Regions from separate parts of the Sulfitobacter sp. UBA1132 genome, predicted to be linked through region 3. Evidence: riboswitches for the same ligand, from Rfam matches in the RefSeq annotation. Region 3 holds a riboswitch; each other region holds the start of a gene.
The links. Region 3 has a riboswitch for cobalamin ahead of bluB (5,6-dimethylbenzimidazole synthase). Riboswitches for the same ligand answer to the same signal wherever they lie in the genome.
Positions count from the first base shown of each region.

Region 1 (6,406 bases), on a different contig from region 3:
CACGCGGACCTCGGGGCGGGCGTCGGCCATGCCCGAGGGTGAAACGCTCGAGAATTTCGCCGCCACGGGTGCCACGCTGGCGATCCACCTGTCGGTGCATGTGCTGGATGATGTGGTCGCGCGGCTCACCCCTCATTACGGAGAGGACTGCCCCGTCGCCATCGTCTGGCGCGCCAGCTGGCCGGATCAACGGGTGGTGCGGGCCACTTTGGGCAGCGTGATCGACGCCACCGACGGCGAACGCGGGCGCACGGCGCTGATCCTTGTGGGCCGCGCGCTGACGGCTGAGGAGTTCCGCGAAAGCTGTCTGTACGCGGGCGATTACGACCGCCGCTTCCGCCCCGTGGGCACAGAGCCGCGCTTTCCCGAGGGCACAGAATGATGGAGACTACGCAACTGCCCAAGGGCCTGATGATCTCGGCCCCGGCGTCGGGCACGGGCAAGACCACCTTGATGTTGGGCCTTTTGAACGCGCTCAGCCGTCGCGGCGTCGACGTGCGCCCGTTCAAGAGCGGGCCGGATTACATCGACCCCGGCTTTCACCGCGCGGCTTGCGGGCGGTCGTCCTATAATATCGATAGCTGGGCCATGGGATCGGGTGTGTTGTGCAATCTGATCGGCACCGCCCATGGCGGCGATCTGGCCCTGATCGAAGGGTCAATGGGGCTGTTTGATGGTGTGGCGCAACCGGGGGAAACCTCGAACGGGGCGAGCGCCGATATCTCTGCCATGACGGGCTGGCCGGTGGTGTTGCTGCTGGATGTATCGGGTCAGGCGCAATCCGCTGCGGCCACCGCACTTGGGTTCAAGACGATGCGCCCGGATGTGCATGTCGCGGGTGTGGTGCTGAACAAGGTCGCCAGCCCCCGTCACGAGGCGCTGCTGCGTCTCGGGATGGAGCAGGTCGGCATCCCCGTTCTGGGCGCGCTGCCCCGTCAGGGATCGGTCACGCTGCCGGAACGCCACTTGGGTCTGGTGCAGGCCGAGGAACAGCCCGAGCTGATGAAGCTGCTGGATGCGGCGGGAGATTTCATCGCGCAGCATATCGATCTTGATCTGATCGTCGCTGCCGCCCAAGGGCGCAGTATCCCCGACGGGCCAGATGTGCTGCCCCCGCCCCCCGGTCAACGGATCGCTTTGGCCAAGGACGCCGCGTTTTCGTTCATCTATCCGCATTTGCTGGACCACTGGATCGCCGCGGGTGCGCAGGTGTTGCCCTTCTCGCCGCTGGCGGATGAGGCACCGGACGACAGCGCCGACATCTGCTGGCTGCCCGGCGGCTATCCCGAGCTGCACGCCGGACGCCTTGCCGCTGCCGCGCAGTTCCGCGACAGCCTGCAACAATTCGCCACGACGCGCCCGGTGCATGGGGAATGCGGGGGCTATATGGCGATGGGGGCCGGGTTGGTCGACAAGGAAGGCGTGCGGCACCAGATGGCGGGGCTGCTGGGGCTGGAAACCAGCTATGAGAAGCGCAAGATGCATCTGGGCTACCGGCTTGCCACGCTGAACGAACCCGGCCCCGGCTATGACGCGGGCGCGCGGTTGCGGGGACATGAATTCCACTACTCGACCATCCTGTCGCAACCAGACACGCCGCTGGCGCGGGTGGTCGATGCCAATGGGGCCGAAGTGCCCGAGACAGGCTCGCGCCGCGGCCATGCGACGGGCACCTTCTTTCACCTGATTGCGGGGGCGTCATGAGCGGTTTTGTCTCTTTCGTCTCGTCCGGTCCGGGTGATCCCGAGCTGCTGACCGTGAAAGCGGTAAAGCGGTTGCAAGAGGCCGAAGTCGTTCTGTTCGACGATCTGTCGGCGGGTCCGATCCTTGAACATGTCTCGCCCGAGGCGGATCTGATCGGGGTCGGCAAACGCGCCGGACGGCTGTCTCCGAAGCAGGATCACGTGAGCCGTTTGCTGGTCGAACACGCATTGACCGGCGCGCGGGTGGTGCGGCTGAAAAGTGGGGACGCGGGCGTGTTTGGCCGGCTTGAAGAAGAGCTGACCGCGCTGAAAGCGGCAGGCGTCGCCTTCGAGATCATCCCCGGTGTGACGGCGGCGTCTTCGGCGGCGGCGGCGGCGATGATCCCGCTGACCCGACGGCTGACCGCGCGGCGGGTGCAATTCATCACCGGCCACGGCGAATCGGGTGCCTTGCCCGAAGATCTGAACATGGCGGCGCTGGCCGACCCTACGGCGACCACGGTCGTCTACATGGGCCGCCGCACCTTTGCAGGTTTCGCCGCGCGGCTGATCGAGGCGGGCTTGCCCCCCTCGACCCCAGCCCTGCTGGCAGAGGCGGTATCGACCCCCGATCAAAAGCTGAGCCGCCACACCGTGGAAAGCCTTGCCCATCTGCCACTGGATCCCGCAACGTCAGCGCCTGCGCTGATCCTTTACGGGCCGTTGACCGAATAGATGACTTGACAAAACCAGCCCGAAAATGACCACCTATTCCGGACGGTTCCCCGTGCGCCTTCGGGCAATCGGGGTGAAAAGGGAATACGGTGCGGTGCCAAAGCAAAGGTGCCAAATCCGGAACTGCCCCCGCACCTGTAAGTGAAGAGCAACCCGCATTGCCACTGGGCCACACCGCCTGGGAAGGCGCGGCACGCATGGACGCACAAAGTCAGGAGACCTGCCGTCATGGGGATGATCCCCGATCCAACTGGCTGCTCCCCCGGGGCGGCTTTTACATTATGCCGTCGGGGAAGACGGTAAGGAGACCTGAATATGCATATCGAACCCGAAGTCGTGACCGGCGCCAAGCTGGTCCTGTCCTATGGCACCGCCGCCGGTGCTGCGGCCTACACCGCGAAAACCGCAATGGACTCTGTCCGTGAGAAAGGCGTCGTGCCTTTTGCGGGCGGAGCCGTGGTGGCCACCGCGCTGACCTTTGTCTTTTTTCAGGTCTTCCCGCATTTCCCCGTGGGCGTGAGCGAAGTGCACCTGATCCTCGGGTCGACCCTGTTCTTGCTGTTCGGCGTGGCCCCTGCGGCTGCGGGTCTGGCGCTTGGTCTGCTGGCGCAGGGCGTGTTCTTTGCCCCCATCGACCTGCCGCAATACACGATGAACGTCACCACGCTGCTGGTGCCCTTGTTCATGGTCTCGGCGCTGGCCAAACGCATCATCGCGCCCAACACCGCCTATGTTGATCTGACCTATGTTCAAGCGCTCAAGCTGTCGACCGCGTTTCAGGCGGGCGTTGTGGGCTGGGTGGCGTTCTGGGCCATCTACGGTCAGGGCTTTGCCGCCAGCAACATCGCCGCTGTCGCCAGCTTTGGCGGGGCCTATATGATGGTCATCCTGATCGAGCCGCTGGTGGATCTGGCCGTGCTCGCCGCCGCGAAAACCCTGCGCGATTTCGCGAGCAGCGCGCTGTTCACCAAACGTCTGACGCAGACCGCCGCTGAATAATCCAAGACCCGACGCGGCCCCCTACTCTGCGGGCCGCGTCACCCCCTGCCGGAGCCTCAAGATGTTTACGCTTTCACTGATCGGCATCGGGTCCGGCAATCCCAAACACCTGACATTACAAGCCATCGATGCGCTGAATGCCTGCGATGTGATCCTGATTCCGTCCAAGGGCGCGGGCAAGGATGATCTGGCTGGCCTGCGGCACGAGATTTGCGCCCAGGTGCTGCGGTCGGACGGGCCTGATATTCACGAATTCACCCTGCCCAAACGCGACGCCGCCAACCCTGATTATCACGCGGGCGTCCACGATTGGCATGATGCCATTGCGCAGGTCTGGCTGGCCGAGATGCAGCGCACCCTGCCCAAAGGCGGCCGTGTCGGCTTTCTCGTCTGGGGGGATCCGTCGCTGTATGACAGCACCCTGCGCATTGCGGAGCGGTTGCAAAAGGCCGTCACACTCACCGTCGATGTCGTGCCGGGGATCACCTCTCTTCAGGTACTGACGGCGGGCCATGCGATCCCGCTGAACACCATCGGCAATCCCGTCACCATCACCACCGGTCGGCAGCTGCGCGATCATGGCTGGCCACAGGGAGTGGATACGATTGCCGTCATGCTGGACGGCACCTGCGCCTTCGAGGTGTTGCGGCAGCACAGCGGAGTGCACATCTGGTGGACCGCCTATGCCGGCATGCCGAACGAGCGTCGCATCGCAGGCCCGCTGGATCAAGTCTGCGACCGCATCATCGCCACACGGGCAGAGGCCCGCGCCGCCCATGGCTGGATCATGGATATCTACCTGCTGCGCCGGTAGACACGCGCGCTACAGCTTTTCGAGCCGTTGCAAGATCGGGCAATCGGGGCGGTCATCGCCAGCGCATTCATGCACCAGATGGGTCAAGGTCTGACGAATATCTTGCAGGTCCGCGATCTTGCTTTCTATCTGCGCCAGATGTTGCTGGGCGATGGCGCGGACATCGGCGCTGGCGCGATCCTGATCATCCCAAAGCGCCAGCAGGTCGCGGCAATTCTCGATCGTGAAGCCCAAGGCCCGCGCACGGCCCAGAAACGTCAGCTTATGCACGTCGCTGTCGCAAAAGCTGCGATACCCGTTGGTGTCACGCGCGGGCGTGATCAGACCGATGTCTTCGTAGTAGCGGATGGTCTTGGCAGGCAGACCTGCGCTTTTCGACACGTCACCGATGTTCATGGACGTCTCCTTTCGTTGAATTAGGCGGTTGCTGCGGCGGCGATCCACCGCAGGCGCAGGGCGTTGAACAGGACAAAGACGCTCGACAATGCCATGGCGGCGGCGGCAAGCACGGGCGACAGCAGCACGCCGAACAGCGGATAGAGCACACCGGCTGCAACGGGGATCAGCAGCGCGTTATAGCCAAAGGCCCAAAAGAGGTTCTGGCGGATATTGCGCATGGTGTGCTGGCTGATGTGCAGGGCGTTCACCACCCCTTGCAGATCGCCCGACATCAGCACCACGTCGGCCGCTTCGATAGCGACATCCGTCCCGGTACCGATGGCGATACCCACGTCGACCCCCGCCAGCGCGGGCGCATCATTGATCCCGTCCCCGACAAAGGCGACCTTGTGGCCCGCCTGTTGCAGGTCCTCCAGCGCGGCGACCTTGCCATCGGGCAGCACTTCGGCGACCACGGTATCGATCCCCAAACGGTCGGCAATCGCCTGCGCCGTCGCCTTGTTGTCACCGGTGATCATTGCGATTTTCAGCCCCGCTTCGTGCAGTGCCTCCAGCGCTTGGGGCGTCGTTTCCTTGATCGGGTCGGCGACGCCGATCATCGCGACAAGCGCCCCATCCACGGCGGCGAAAAGCGGTGTCTTGCCCTCTGCCCCCCATGCTGCCGACCGCCCCTCTGCCGCGCCGAGAGAGACCCCTTCGGCCTGCATGAAACGGTCCGCCCCGACAAGCACGCGACGCCCTTCGACCTCGGCGCGTACGCCGTGGCCGGTTTGCGAGGCAAAAGAGGTCACCGCTGCCAGCGACAGCCCCTTTGTTTCGGCATGGCGCAGGATGGCGCTGGCAATCGGGTGCTCTGACTGCGCCTCGACCGACGCGACGAGCCGCAACGCATCGGCCTGCGACCAGCCGTTGAAGACATCCAGATCCGTCACCTCGGGCCGACCGGCGGTCAGCGTGCCGGTTTTATCAAGCGCGATGGTATCGACCTCGGCCAAGACCTGCAGCGCGTCCCCCTTGCGGAACAGTACGCCCATCTCGGCCCCTCGCCCTGTGCCCACCATGATAGAGGTCGGCGTGGCCAGCCCCATCGCACAGGGGCAGGCGATGATCAGCACCGCGACGCTTGCCACCAGAGCGTGCCCCAAGGACGGCTGCGGCCCGAACGCCAGCCAGACAAGGAAGGTGGCCGCGGCAATCGCCATGACGACGGGCACGAACCACATGGTGATGCGGTTGACCATATCCTGCACCGGCAGCTTGGCACCTTGGGCGTCCTCGACCATGCGCACGATCTGCGACAGGGTCGTGTCTGCGCCCACATGGGTCGCGCGGTAGACCAGCGCGCCGGTGCCATTCACCGTCCCTCCGACCACACGCGTGTCGGGCAGTTTTTCGACGGGCACGGGTTCGCCGGTGATCATGCTTTCATCGACATAGGAACTGCCACGTGTCACGGTCCCGTCTACGGCGATCTTTTCACCGGGGCGCGCATGGATCAGATCGCCGACGGTGATCGCGTCGATCGCAACCTCTGACACGTTGCCGTCTCGCTCTACCCGCGCGGTTTTGGGGCGCAGCCCGACCAGCTTGCGGATCGCTTGTCCGGTTTGGCCCTTTGCCCGCGCCTCTAGCGTGCGCCCCAGCAGGATCAGCGTGACGATCATCGCGGCGGCTTCGAAATAGACCGCTTGCGCACCGGCGGGCAGCAACTGTGGCAAGAACAGCGCCACGGTGGAAAAGCCCCATGCCGCCGTGGCCCCCAGAAACACCAGAGAGT
Region 1 is NZ_DCAN01000021.1:115,035-121,440, forward strand. It holds gene cobM (precorrin-4 C(11)-methyltransferase) at 1-382, shown strand, start outside; gene B4F27_RS17400 (cobyrinate a,c-diamide synthase) at 379-1,704, shown strand; gene cobA (uroporphyrinogen-III C-methyltransferase) at 1,701-2,417, shown strand; cobalamin riboswitch at 2,446-2,659, shown strand; gene B4F27_RS17410 (energy-coupling factor ABC transporter permease) at 2,733-3,416, shown strand; gene cobF (precorrin-6A synthase (deacetylating)) at 3,478-4,230, shown strand; gene cueR (Cu(I)-responsive transcriptional regulator) at 4,240-4,626, opposite strand; gene B4F27_RS17425 (heavy metal translocating P-type ATPase) at 4,647-6,406, opposite strand, start outside.
Region 1: another riboswitch for cobalamin. It lies ahead of B4F27_RS17410 (energy-coupling factor ABC transporter permease); the one in region 3 lies ahead of bluB (5,6-dimethylbenzimidazole synthase).

Region 2 (6,406 bases), on a different contig from region 3:
ATTGACTGTGCGGGCACGCTGCTGCGATCGGAAACCGACGGGTTGCAACTGGTCGGCATCGGGCTGGACAACATCATCGCCGTCGCCATGGGCGATGCGGTGCTGGTGGCGGATAAATCGCAAGCGCAGCGGGTGAAGGAAGCGGTGGATGCGCTCAAAAGGCGGGATGCCAGCCAAGCGGTCCAACTGCCGCGCGATTACCGGCCGTGGGGGTGGTACGAAAGCCTTGTGATCGGCGGGCGGTTTCAGGTGAAACGCATCGTGGTAAACCCCGGTGCAGCTCTGAGCCTGCAAAGCCATCACCACCGGTCGGAACATTGGATCGTGGTCGAAGGCACCGCGAAAGTGACCGTGGACGATACCGTCAAATTAATCAGCGAGAACCAGTCCGTCTACATCCCGCTCGGGTCTGTGCACCGGATGGAGAACCCGGGAAAACTGCCCATGGTGCTGATCGAGGTGCAGACCGGCAGCTATTTTGGCGAAGATGATATTATCCGCTACGAGGATGTCTATGCGCGGGGGTAAGGCTTCGTCTGCCTTGGCAACGAAAAAAGCGCCCCCCTTTAGGGGCGCTTTCGTTGTTCAGGCTTTGCGTCGGATCAGCTGCGCGACAGGACGCTGGCGGGGCGCGCTTTGGCCAGACCGCTGGTGATAAAGCCTGCAAGCACCGCTTTGATGATGTCACCGGGGATGAACACGGTAACGAGCGCGGCGGATTCCAGCAGCGATTTATCCAGCGCGATCGACAGGCCGATGATCCCGAAGATATAAAGCACGACGATCCCGCCGATGACCGAAGCAACCGCCGCAACGATGGTCAGCGAGGGCCCGTACCATTTTTCGACGATCAGGCCGGTGACAAAAGCCGCCACGGGGAAGCCGATCAGGAAGCCGGAGGACGGCAGCATGAAGGCACCCAGCCCCCCGTTGCCACCGGCCAGAAGCGGCAGCCCCAAAGCGACCAGCAGCAAGAAAAGCAGCACGGCCAGCGCGCCGCGTTTGGCCCCCAGCACGGTCCCGCAAAGCATGATGCCCAAGCTTTGCGCCGTGATCGGCACGCCAAAGCCAAGCGAGAATTTCGGGATCAACGCAAGTGCTGCAATCAGGGCAGCGAACAGCGCAACGAGGGTCAGGTTACGTTCCATAACAAAGGGTCCTTTGCGTAAATTTGACGGCATGTATCCCCGCGATCACAAAATTAAGCAAGCGTCGTGATCGTGACCAAAGGTCAGCGCGGGTGTTATGCAACCGGTGCGGCACAGGCCAGCAGGGCGGACACGTCCAGATGGGTTTCCATATGGTCGGCCAGCGCGTCGAGCGTATCTTCCACAGTCTGACTGTAGGAAGTCGGCCCTGCCCCCAGCCCCAGTTGCGCGAACCAGGCACTGCGGAAGCTGTCGTTGGTAAAGAGCCCGTGCAGATAGGTGCCGGTGATCTTGCCATCGCGCGACCCTGCCCCGTCGGGGATGCCGTTGATATGCGCAAAGGGCGTGGCGCAATCGGCCCCCACCGTCTGTCCGATGTGGATTTCATAGCCGTCAATCTGTGTGCCCGTGGCGGCATGGTCGGCGGTGACGCGGGTCAGGGTCTTGTCCGGGGCCATGCGGGTTTCAACATCCAGCAGGCCCAGCCCCTCTTCGCGCCCCGCGGGGCCCTCGAAGCCCTGCGGATCCTCGATAAACCGGCCCAGCATCTGGTAGCCACCGCAAATTCCCAGCACCGCGCCGCCGCGCCGCACATGAGCATAAAGGTCGATGTCCCAGCCTTGGGCGCGCAGGAAAGCCAGATCGCCGCGGGTGGATTTCGTGCCCGGCAGGATCACCAGATCGGCGTCCGCGGGCAGCGGCGTGCCGGGGGGGACCATGGTCAGCCGCACCGAAGCCTCCGCCGCCAGCGGGTCGAGGTCGTCGAAGTTCGAGATGCGCGAGAGCATGGGGCAGACGATGTGGAACCCCCCGTCGGAGGGGGCGCGCGACAGGTCCACCGCGTCTTCGGCGGGCAGCAGATGCGCATTGGCAAACCACGGCAATGTGCCGAACCCCGTCCAGCCGGTGCGGCGTTCAATCTCGCGGTAGCCGTCGTCAAAAAGGCTGACATCGCCGCGGAACTTGTTGACCAGAAAGCCGGTGATCATCGCCGCGTCCTGCGGGTCCATGACCACTTGGGTGCCGACGATCTGGGCGATGACGCCGCCACGGTTGATATCTCCGGCCAAGACAACGGGTACACCTGCGGCGCGGGCAAAGCCCATATTGGCAAGGTCGTTCTGGCGCAGGTTCACCTCTGCCGGGCTGCCGGCGCCTTCGACGATGATCAGATCGGCGCTTTGCCCGAGGATACCGAAGCTTTCGAGCACGGGGGCCATCAACCCTGCGCGGGCCTTGCTGAAGTCACGCGCTTGCAGGGTGCTGTGGCGCTGCCCTTGCACGATCACCTGCGACCCGCTGTCGGTTTCGGGTTTCAGCAGGATGGGGTTCATATGCACCGACAGGGGCCGTCTGCAGGCGATCGCTTGCAGAGCTTGGGCGCGGCCGATCTCTCCGCCGTCCTCGGTGACGGCGGCGTTGTTCGACATGTTCTGCGGCTTGAACGGTGCCACGGAAAGCCCCCGACGCGTGGCCGCGCGGCACAGGCCCGCCACCAGCATCGATTTCCCCACATTCGATCCGGTGCCCTGGATCATGATGGCGCGGGTGGGCATGGCGGGACCTCGTGTTTTTTGTGCAGCTCTTGGTGTCAGCCTGCGCTGATCCCGTCAAGCATCCGCGGACGGCCTCTGCGCATTGGTCGCCCGCGGGAAAATCCGCGCAAAGCGGATTTGGCCCCTGCGTTATGACAGGCGCAGCTTGACAGAGGCCGGCAAATGACCAATGCAGGGCGTATGTTGGTTCCTGTCCCAGACAGGCGAAGAGGGAACGCGATACGCATTGATCCAGCCTTGGGTCAGCGCAAAGCGCAGCCGCCCCCGCGACCGTGACCGGAGAGAGCTTTCAACCACTGGCCCCTAGGCTGGGAAGGTGAAGGTTCGCAAGGCAAGCTGCCTTAGATCCGCAAGCCGGGAGACCTGCCAGCATAGTTTGTAACGGGCGAACGGGGTGTTTCGCGACTGGCCTAGAACGCTGTTCGCATGTCGTTCGCTGCTGGCGATCCCCCTTGGCCCATCGACGTATGAGGCAAGATATGACCACCACGGATCAACCGGTCACCGTCACCATCTGCACCACCTGTCGCGCAGGTCAGATCACTGCCGAGGACGCGCCGCGCCCCGGCCAACAGCTGTTTGACGCGCTGTCGGGGCATCTGCCCGACGGTGTGCAGCTGCGCGGAGCCGAATGTCTGTCGGCCTGTTCGCGGGGCTGTTCGATGGTCCTGTCGGGTGGGCCGTCGCGCTGGACTTATGTGTATGGCGATCTCGACACTGACGCGCATTTGTCCGATATCGTGAAGGGCGTCTCTGCCTATGCCCAGACCTCTGATGGCGTGGTGCCCTGGCGCGAACGCCCCGTGGTCTTCCGCAAACAATCCATCGCCCGCATTCCCCCACAGGAGCCTACCGAATGACCAACCTTACCAAAATCCCCGTTACCGTGATCACCGGCTTTCTGGGCGCTGGCAAAACCACCTTTATCCGTCACCTGATGGAGAACGCGGGCTCCAAGCGTCTGGCCGTGCTGGTCAATGAATTCGGCACCGCCGGTGTGGATGGCGACATCCTGAAATCCTGCGCGATTGACAATTGCCCCGCCGAGAACATCGTCGAGCTGGCAAACGGCTGTATCTGCTGCACCGTGGCCGATGACTTTATCCCCACCATCGAAGCCCTGATGGCCCTGCCCGAAACGCCTGATCATATCCTGATCGAGACGTCGGGGCTGGCGCTGCCAAAGCCTTTGCTCAAGGCGTTTGACTGGCCAGCGATCCGGTCGCGCATCACCGTGGACGGCGTGATTACCCTGGCCGATGCCGAAGCCGTGGTCAGCGGGCAGTTCGCCCCCGATCTGGAGGCCGTGGCCGCGCAGCGCGATGCCGACGACAGTCTGGACCACGAAACGCCTTTGTCCGAGGTGTTTGAAGACCAAATCGCCTGCGCCGACATCGTGCTGCTGTCCAAGGCCGATCTGGCAGGCCCCGACGGCGTCGAGGCCGCGCGCAAGGTGATCGAGGCGCATGCGCCGCGCAAGCTGCCGATCATTCCGATGACCGAAGGCGTGATCGACCCGCGCGTTGTGCTGGGTCTGGAAGCCGCCGCCGAAGATGACATCGACGCGCGCCCCAGCCACCACGACGGGCATGATGATCACGAACATGACGACTTTGAAAGCGTGGTGATCGACATGGGCGAGGTCGCCGATGTCGCCACCCTTGAGGCCGCCGTGTTGCGCTTGGCGCGCGAACAGAAAATCCTGCGCGTCAAAGGCTATATCGCGGTGCAGGACAAACCGATGCGTCTGCTGGTGCAGGCCGTGGGCGAGCGCGTGCGCAGCCAGTTCGACCGCCCTTGGGGGGACATGCCGCGCCGCAGCCAGCTGGTTGTGATCGCAGAGCATGATCACGTGAACGAAGCCGCGATCCGCGCGGTGCTGGAGGGCTAAGCCGCCATGCATGTCGTCTTTCGCGAAAGCCACGGACTGGACCAAAGCGATCTGCCCCAAGACCTGGGGCAGACGCCGGCGGATCTGGTGGTGCTGTCCTTTTCGGACAGTGATCTGGGGGCTTTCGCGGCGGGCTGGCATCGTGCGGAAGGGGGCTTGCCGTCGTTGCGGCTGGCCAATCTGGTCGCGCTGAAACATCCGTTGTCGGTCGATACCTATGCCGAACAGACCCTTGCAGGGGCCAAGGCGGTATTGGTGCGGCTGATCGGGGGCGAAAGCTATTGGCCTTACGGGCTGGCGACCTTGCAGGATATGGCGCGCAAGCAGCAGATCGCGCTGGCGGTGCTGCCTGCGGACGGGCAACCGGACCCGCGGCTCGACGCGCTGTCGACGCTGCCGCATTCGACGTTAAGACGCTTGCAACATCTGTGCGATACGGGCGGCGCGGTGGCTGCGCAGGCGGCACTGGCGCAGCTGTCGCTGGCCGCGGGGCTTTACGCGGGGCCGGCCAAAGGAGCCAAGACCGTGCCGGAAGCGGGGTTCTACCGCCCCCACACTGGCGTGATCCCTGCGCCGGAACCCTCCGACAAGCCGCGCGCGATTGTGACCTTCTACCGGTCCTATCTGACGGCTGCCGATACCGATCCTGTGGATGCGCTGATCACCGCGCTTGACGCGCGCGGCTTTGACGCCGTGGGGCTCTTCGCGCCCAGCCTCAAGGGGGACACCGCGCCGTGGATCGCGCAGCAGATCGCCCGGCTTGATCCGGCGGTGATCGTGAACGCCACCGCTTTCTCCGCCCAGCGCGGGCCGGATGAACCATCTGTTCTGGGCGCATCAGATTGCCCCGTGGTGCAGGTCGCCCTATCGACCGCGCGTCGGCGCGATTGGGCCGGATCAGAGCGCGGGTTGTCCCCCACCGATCTGGCGATGCACGTCGTCTTACCCGAGGTGGATGGCCGTCTGTTTGGCGGTGTCGTCAGCTTTAAACAGCCCGGCAAACGGGACGAGGCGCTGCAATACAGCCGTTTCGCCCATCGCGCCGACGCGAACCGCGTGGATTTTATCGCCGATCGCGTGCAGCGCTTGCACCAGCTACGGGTGCAGGGCAACGCGGCAAAGTCTGTGGGGGTGGTGCTGTCCACCTACCCCGGCAAAGGTTGGAACATGGCCCATGCGCTGGGGCTGGATGCGCTGGCATCGTTGCGGGAGATGACGGCCCAGCTGGCGGCGCAAGGCTATGACGTGGATGCGGGGGACTTTGCCGATACGCAAACGGTTGCCAGCCGTCTTTGCACCGAAACGCTCCGCTGGCCGCTGGCAGAGTATGAGGCCGCGCTTGCAAAGCTGCCACAGGCGTTGCGCGATGACCTGACCGACAGCTGGGGCGCGCCGCAGGATGATCCGCTGTTTCACGACGGGGCGTTCTGTTTTCCGGCGCTGCGCAGTGGCAAGCTGCTGGTCGCCTTGCAACCCGAACGCGGGGCGCTGGCCGAACGGGATGATGACTATCACGACCTGAGCCGCACGCCGCGCCCGGGCTATGTCGCCTTCTATCTGTGGCTGCAACAGCAGGCGGATGCGATGGTGCATGTCGGGGCGCATGGCACGCTGGAATGGCTGCCGGGCAAATCCGTCGCCCTGTCTGACGCCTGCTGGCCCGAGGCGCTGATCGGCCCGATGCCGGTGATCTATCCCTTTATCGTCAATGACCCCGGCGAGGCCGCGCAGGCCAAACGCCGTATCGGGGCCGTGACCGTGGGCCATATGCCGCCCCCTTTGGTGACATCGAAGCTGCCCGAAGACTTTGG
Region 2 is NZ_DCAN01000021.1:101,194-107,599, forward strand. It holds gene B4F27_RS17330 (mannose-1-phosphate guanylyltransferase/mannose-6-phosphate isomerase) at 1-528, shown strand, start outside; gene B4F27_RS17335 (biotin transporter BioY) at 603-1,148, opposite strand; gene B4F27_RS17340 (cobyric acid synthase) at 1,244-2,704, opposite strand; cobalamin riboswitch at 2,872-3,089, shown strand; gene B4F27_RS17345 (DUF1636 family protein) at 3,184-3,564, shown strand; gene cobW (cobalamin biosynthesis protein CobW) at 3,561-4,595, shown strand; gene cobN (cobaltochelatase subunit CobN) at 4,602-6,406, shown strand, end outside.
Region 2: another riboswitch for cobalamin. It lies ahead of B4F27_RS17345 (DUF1636 family protein); the one in region 3 lies ahead of bluB (5,6-dimethylbenzimidazole synthase).

Region 3 (6,406 bases):
AACGAGGCTCGGGATCAGCAGGACGCAGGTCAGGAACTCACGTACGGAACGGCCACGGCTGACGCGCGCGATGAACATGCCGACGAAAGGTGACCAGCTGATCCACCATGCCCAGTAGAACGATGTCCAGCCCTGCATAAAGTTCACGTCTTCACGGCCGATCGGATTGGACAGACCGGGCAGATATTCCACATAGGCCAGCAGCGATGACCCGAAGGTCGACAGAATCGCCAGCGTCGGTCCGACCAAAAGCACGAAGGCCAACAGCAAAAACGCCAGACCCATGTTGATCTCTGACAGGACTTTGACCCCGCCATCAAGGCCGCGCAGCACGGACACGGTCGCAATCGCGGTGATGCCGGTGATCAGCAGAACCTGTGTTGTTGGACCAACCGCCACACCAAAGAGCTCGTTCAAGCCCGCGTTGGCTTGCGTGGCGCCCAGACCAAGCGATGTCGCCAGACCAAAGAGCGTTGCAAATACGGCGAGAATGTCGATCACGTGACCGGGCCAGCCCCAGACGCGTTCCCCCAGGATTGGGTAAAAGGCAGAGCGGATGGTCAGGGGAAGACCCTTGTTATAGCTGAACAGCGCCAGCGCCAGACCAACAACGGCATAGATCGCCCAGGGGTGCAGGCCCCAGTGGTAGATCGTGGCCGCCATACCCAAACGCACCGCTTCGGCCTGATCGCCCGCGGCCGCGCCCAAAGGTGCCCAATCGGTGCGCAGGCCGTCTTCGCCAACAGCAGTGCCACCCATGGAGCTCGAGAAATGCGATAGCGGTTCAGAGACGCCATAGAACATCAGACCGATGCCCATGCCCGCCGCGAACAGCATCGAGAACCATCCAAGGTAGGTGTAGTCGGGGCTTGCTTCGGCCCCGCCAAGACGCACACGGCCCAAAGGCGTGACGATCAGGAACAGGCAGAACAGCACAAAGATGTTGCCGGCAGAGATAAAGAACCAGTCAAAGCCCTTTGTCACCGACGAGAACAGCCATGTGAACAGCGCGCCAGACTGTTCGGGCAGCGCGAGGGTGTAGAATACAAAGGCAACAATACACACACCCGAGATCGCGAAGACCGGGTTGTGAATGTCGAAGCCGAAGGGCCCCACGCTGCCTTCTTTGTTGTCTTGGCCGATCTCGTAATCCGTGTCGATTACGGCAGCGGCCCCGTCGGGTGTCGGGATACCCGGCGACGTTTCATCTGTCATTAGATGCTCTCCATTTTATGTATTTGCGACTAATCATAGCGCAACTCCGACAAAACGACCACCGCTGCGCGGGAATTAAGTAAATGAATATCATGGCTTAGCCCCCGGATGCGGGCTTGACGCCCCTTTTGCGGGTCGCGGGCTATGCGTTTTTTCCGTGCTTTACCGCGAATCCCCTCTTTGGATTCGCGTGAAACACCGGGGCCGTTCCGCGTGCCACACTGCCCACGCCCGTCTGAACGGAGGGGGCAACCGCACCGCGGGATAGCGCCCTATCCCAAAAGATATGCCGGCCTATCCGTCCATGTCCCCGACCCACCTGCTTGCGCAAATGAAAGCGCGGGCGTCTGCGGTCACCATGGTCCCATGACAAATTTTTTCATCATGGGGGATGATATGAAAGTTACTTGCACACTACCAATTATCGCAACCGCGGCACTTCTGGCCGCTACCACTGTCAGCGCCGAAGGGTTCAGCCTGTCCGGTGCGCGCTCTGCCATGCAAAGCGACATCTCGTTCAACGTCATGCAATCCGCAGGGCAGGGGCAGATCAAGCTGCGCCATAAGGTCCAGCCCAAAGCGCAGGTCCGGTCCAAGACCGTGAGCAGCCGCAGCCGGTCATTCCAAGAGCTCAGCGGGGTCAGCACTGCCGCCGACCTTAAAAGTCTCATCGCTTGGGCCGAGGCAGGTCCGAAGGGCTATGACGCCGTGCAATACGGGGCCAAACGGCTGCCGCCACAGCGTCCGACGCAAATGACCATCGGCGAAATCTACCGCTGGATCGACCGCACGCCGGGCCAACCGCATGCCATCGGTCGATACCAATTCATTCCATCCACGCTGCGCAGTCTGGTGCGACAGGCGGGGCTAAGCAAGAATGACCGCTTTACCTCGGCGGTTCAGGACGGGCTGGCCGATATCCTTTTGGTCGATGCGGGGTTTAACGCGTTCAAGAAGGGCAAGATCAGCCGCCACCGCTTTATGGAAAACCTCGCACGTATCTGGGCCGGTTTCCCGACCTCTAACGGGCGGTCCTATTATCACGGCTATGCAGGCAACAAGGCCGTCATCTCGTGGAACGAGTTCGACGCCGTAATGAAGAAGATTTTCGCAACCAAACGCGGCTGATCCCCGCGTTAGGGCTTGTTCCGGGCGGACAGCCGTGGCCCAATGGCCGGGTCTGGTGTCCGCCCCGCGGAAGAATCGGGAAGCTGGTGAAACTCCGGCACGTGCCCAACGCTGTAATGGGGATGGTTTGCGCATAGGCCACTGGATTATTCCGGGAAGGCGCGCGGACCAGACGACCCTAAGTCAGAAGACCGGCCAGACAGTACAGCTTGCCCCGCATGGACAGCGGGATTGGCGCATAAACGTATTGTTGGGGACTGAACAATGCCGATACCCTCTGCGCTGGCACCCGCCGCGCCTTTTTCAGATGCTGAACGCGACGCCGTCTACAAGGCGATCTTTACCCGCCGCGATGTACGCGATCAGTTTTTACCCGATCCACTGGCCGAGGATGTGTTGCACCGCATACTGACCGCCGCGCATCACGCACCGTCCGTCGGGTTGTCACAGCCGTGGAATTTCATCGTCATCCGCGATCAGGCCGCACGCGATCAGGTCTGGCAAGCCTTCAACCGCGCCAACGAGGAAGCCGCGCAGATGTTCGAGGGCGACCGCCAGACAACCTACAGGTCGCTGAAGCTCGAAGGCATCCGCAAGGCGCCGGTCAATATCTGCGTGACCTGTGACCGCAGCCGTGGCGGCAAGGTCGTGCTGGGGCGCACCCATAATCAAAGCATGGATCTTTATAGCACCGTCTGCGCGATCCAGAACCTCTGGCTTGCCGCCCGCGCCGAGGGCATCGGGATGGGCTGGGTCAGCGTGTTCCGCGATGCCGATCTGCGTGACCTGTTGAAGATCCCCGACCGGATAGAAATCGTCGGCTACCTGTGTCTGGGCCACGTGGACGAGCTTTACCAGACCCCCGAGCTTGAGGTGAAAGGCTGGAGCAAACGGCTCCCCGTGGACGAGATGATCTTTGACGGTACGTGGCAGGGCGACCCGTAGTCACCGTCCGTCCCGCTCACGTTGTCATCTCCCGCAGTACGGGTAATTTGCGCGGTCAGCGGAACTATGCCGGTTCCCTGACGTTGCCTTTGTGAAGCCAGTGCATCCCGCGTCTGGCACGCAAAGAGGAAGTATTCAAAATGGGCGGTATCATTTATCTCGTTGGTCTTGTGGTCGTGGTTATGGCGGTGCTGTCGCTGGTCGGCTTGGCGTAAGCAAACGCCGGGGAGGCATTTACATGAACACGACACTCACTGAAAAAACTGCCGATGGATCCTATGTCGACTGGCCCGCAATTTTCGCGGGCACCGTTGTCGCTGTGGCGATTGGCCTCTTGCTGACCACCTTCGGCGCGGCACTTGGCCTGTCGTCGATTACGCTGGACGGAACCGACAACTCATCGACGCTTGAACTGGTGCTGACCGCGCTGTGGATGGTGATCACGCTCGTCGCCTCCTATCTTGCCGGTGGTTATATCGCGGGCCGTATGCGCCGCCGCGTCGAAAGCGCTACGGATGATGAAGTCACTGCACGTGACGGGATCAACGGTCTGGTTGTTTGGGGCCTCGGCTCTGTGATCACCGCCGTGATGCTATCAAGCGCGCTGAGCTTTGCAGCCAATACCGCGGGCAATGTTGCTGCGGGTGCAGGCAAAGCGGCTGGTACGGTCGTCGAAGCTGCGGGCTCTGCCGTGGGAGGTGCTGCCTCCGGACTGGCCGATGCGGCGGGTGCTGCAATCCCGGATGAGGCCAAGAATGATCCGACAGATTACCTGTCGAACCAGCTTTTGCGCCCCAATCAGGTCGACCGCCTGACAGCCGATCCCGAGCAACTGGCAGAGCAGACCGCCAGCATTGTTGCGAATATCTACCGCACGGGTGAGGTGAGCGAGGAAGACCGGACCTATCTTGCCGGCGCTGTTGCTGCACGCACCGATCTGACCCAGGCGCAGGCGAAAGAGCGTGTGGACCAAATCGTGACCCAAGCGCAGGAAGCACGTCAAGAAGTCGAAGACGCTGTAGCCGCTGCCAAAGCCGAGGCTGAACAAGCCGCGGCAGAGGCGAAAGAAGCAGCGGTTGAAGCTGCGCAAACCGCGCGTAACGCCGGTATCCTGACCGCATTTGTGCTGGCCGCCGCGTCGCTGATTGCCGGTGTGGCATCGGTTGCAGGGTCGGTCCACGGGGGTCGCCACCGCGATCAGGGCCGTCTGTTTGCCGGTCTGACATATCGCGGCTAAATTGCTTCACGTGAAAATCAAAACCCCGGCGGCGCAAGCGGTCGGGGTTTTCTTATGCCATCGTGATTCGGGATGTTCCGGGGCAGGGGGTGCTGCGACGACTTCAGGCGCATCCATGGCACATGCCAAAACCGCAACGCCAGATAAATAAGGCATCAGGGCAAAGCGATATGTTTAAAGGGGGGATCTGGTGCTGAAGGGGAGGATTGAACTCCCGACCTCGTCATTACCAATGACGCGCTCTACCACTGAGCTACTCCAGCACTGTGGGCGGGTGATTAGACCCATTCGCAATATGGTGCAAGCGTAATCTGGACCATATCGGTCCGCTGCGCTAGACAATCGACATGTCAAAGGATACCGCCCCACAAAAGCCGCCAAAACCCAATGTATTGCGGGAAGACAGGCTGAAAGCCGCGCTGAAAGCCAATATGGGCCGACGCAAGGCACAAGCGCGTGCGCGCAGCGACAAATGCCAAAGCGACGACACGCAAAATAATAACGCGCAGACAGATAACGGGCCGACCGGCCAAACCAAGGAAGGCTGAAGGATGGATTCGATTGTGGTCAAAGGCGGCGGTGCGCTGTCGGGACAAATTCCGATTGCGGGGGCCAAGAACGCCTGTCTGACGCTTATGCCCGCGACCCTTCTGTCCGAAGAGCCGCTGACGCTGACCAACGCGCCGCGCCTGTCCGACATCCGCACCATGACCGAATTGCTGCGGTCCCTGGGGGCAGAGGTGACATCGATGCAGGACGGTCAGGTTCTGGCGATGTCGTGTCATGGCGAGATCAACACGCGCGCCGAATATGACATCGTGCGCAAGATGCGCGCGTCGAACCTTGTGCTGGGGCCGCTGCTGGCCCGCGAAGGGCACGCGCAGGTATCACTGCCCGGCGGCTGCGCGATTGGTGCGCGTCCGATGGATATTCACACCGATGGTCTGGCTCTGATGGGCGCAGAGATCGACTTGCGTGACGGTTATCTGCACGCCAAGGCGCAAGGCGGGGCCTTGAAAGGTGCGGTCATCGACTTCCCCTTTGCCTCTGTCGGCGCGACCGAGAACATCATGATGGCCGCGACCTTGGCCAAGGGCACGACGGTGATCAACAACGCCGCGCGCGAGCCCGAGATCGTAGACCTCGCGGATTGTTTGCGTGCTATGGGCGCGCAGATCGAAGGCGACGGCACCAGCCGGATCGAGATTCAGGGCGTTGACCGTCTGCATGGGGCCACTCACCGTGTTGTGACCGACCGGATCGAACTGGGCACCTATATGCTCGCCCCGGCGATGTGCGGTGGCGAGGTTGAATTGCTGGGCGGGCGCATCGACCTGCTGTCGGCTTTCTGCGAAAAACTTGACGCGGCAGGGATCGACGTGACCGAGACGGACAAGGGTCTGAAAGTCGCGCGGCGCAATGGCGTGATCAATGCGGTGAATGTCACGACTGAACCTTTCCCCGGTTTCCCCACCGACCTGCAAGCCCAGATGATGGCGCTGCTGTGTACGGCGGACGGTACCTCGGTGCTGGAAGAGAAAATCTTCGAGAACCGCTTTATGCACGCGCCCGAGCTGATCCGCATGGGGGCCGATATCGAGGTCCACGGCGGCACCGCGACGGTTCACGGGGTCAAAAAGCTGAAAGGTGCGCCGGTGATGGCGACCGATCTGCGCGCGTCGATTTCCCTGATCCTTGCCGGTATGGCCGCCGAAGGCGAAACGCGCGTCAGCCGTGTCTATCATCTGGATCGCGGGTACGAACATGTGGTGGCCAAACTGCGCGGCGTGGGCGCAAATATTGAACGGATCAAAGACCAATGACCGAAGATGCACGTTTCGAAGACGGGCGCGAAGCCCCGCTGAACCTCGGCGCGCTGGA
Region 3 is NZ_DCAN01000008.1:23,384-29,789, forward strand. It holds gene B4F27_RS06185 (BCCT family transporter) at 1-1,215, opposite strand, end outside; gene B4F27_RS06190 (hypothetical protein) at 1,582-2,343, shown strand; cobalamin riboswitch at 2,380-2,557, shown strand; gene bluB (5,6-dimethylbenzimidazole synthase) at 2,608-3,288, shown strand; gene B4F27_RS06200 (hypothetical protein) at 3,527-4,525, shown strand; tRNA gene B4F27_RS06205 (tRNA-Thr) at 4,714-4,788, opposite strand; gene B4F27_RS06210 (hypothetical protein) at 4,873-5,073, shown strand; gene murA (UDP-N-acetylglucosamine 1-carboxyvinyltransferase) at 5,077-6,348, shown strand; gene B4F27_RS06220 (DUF2948 family protein) at 6,345-6,406, shown strand, end outside.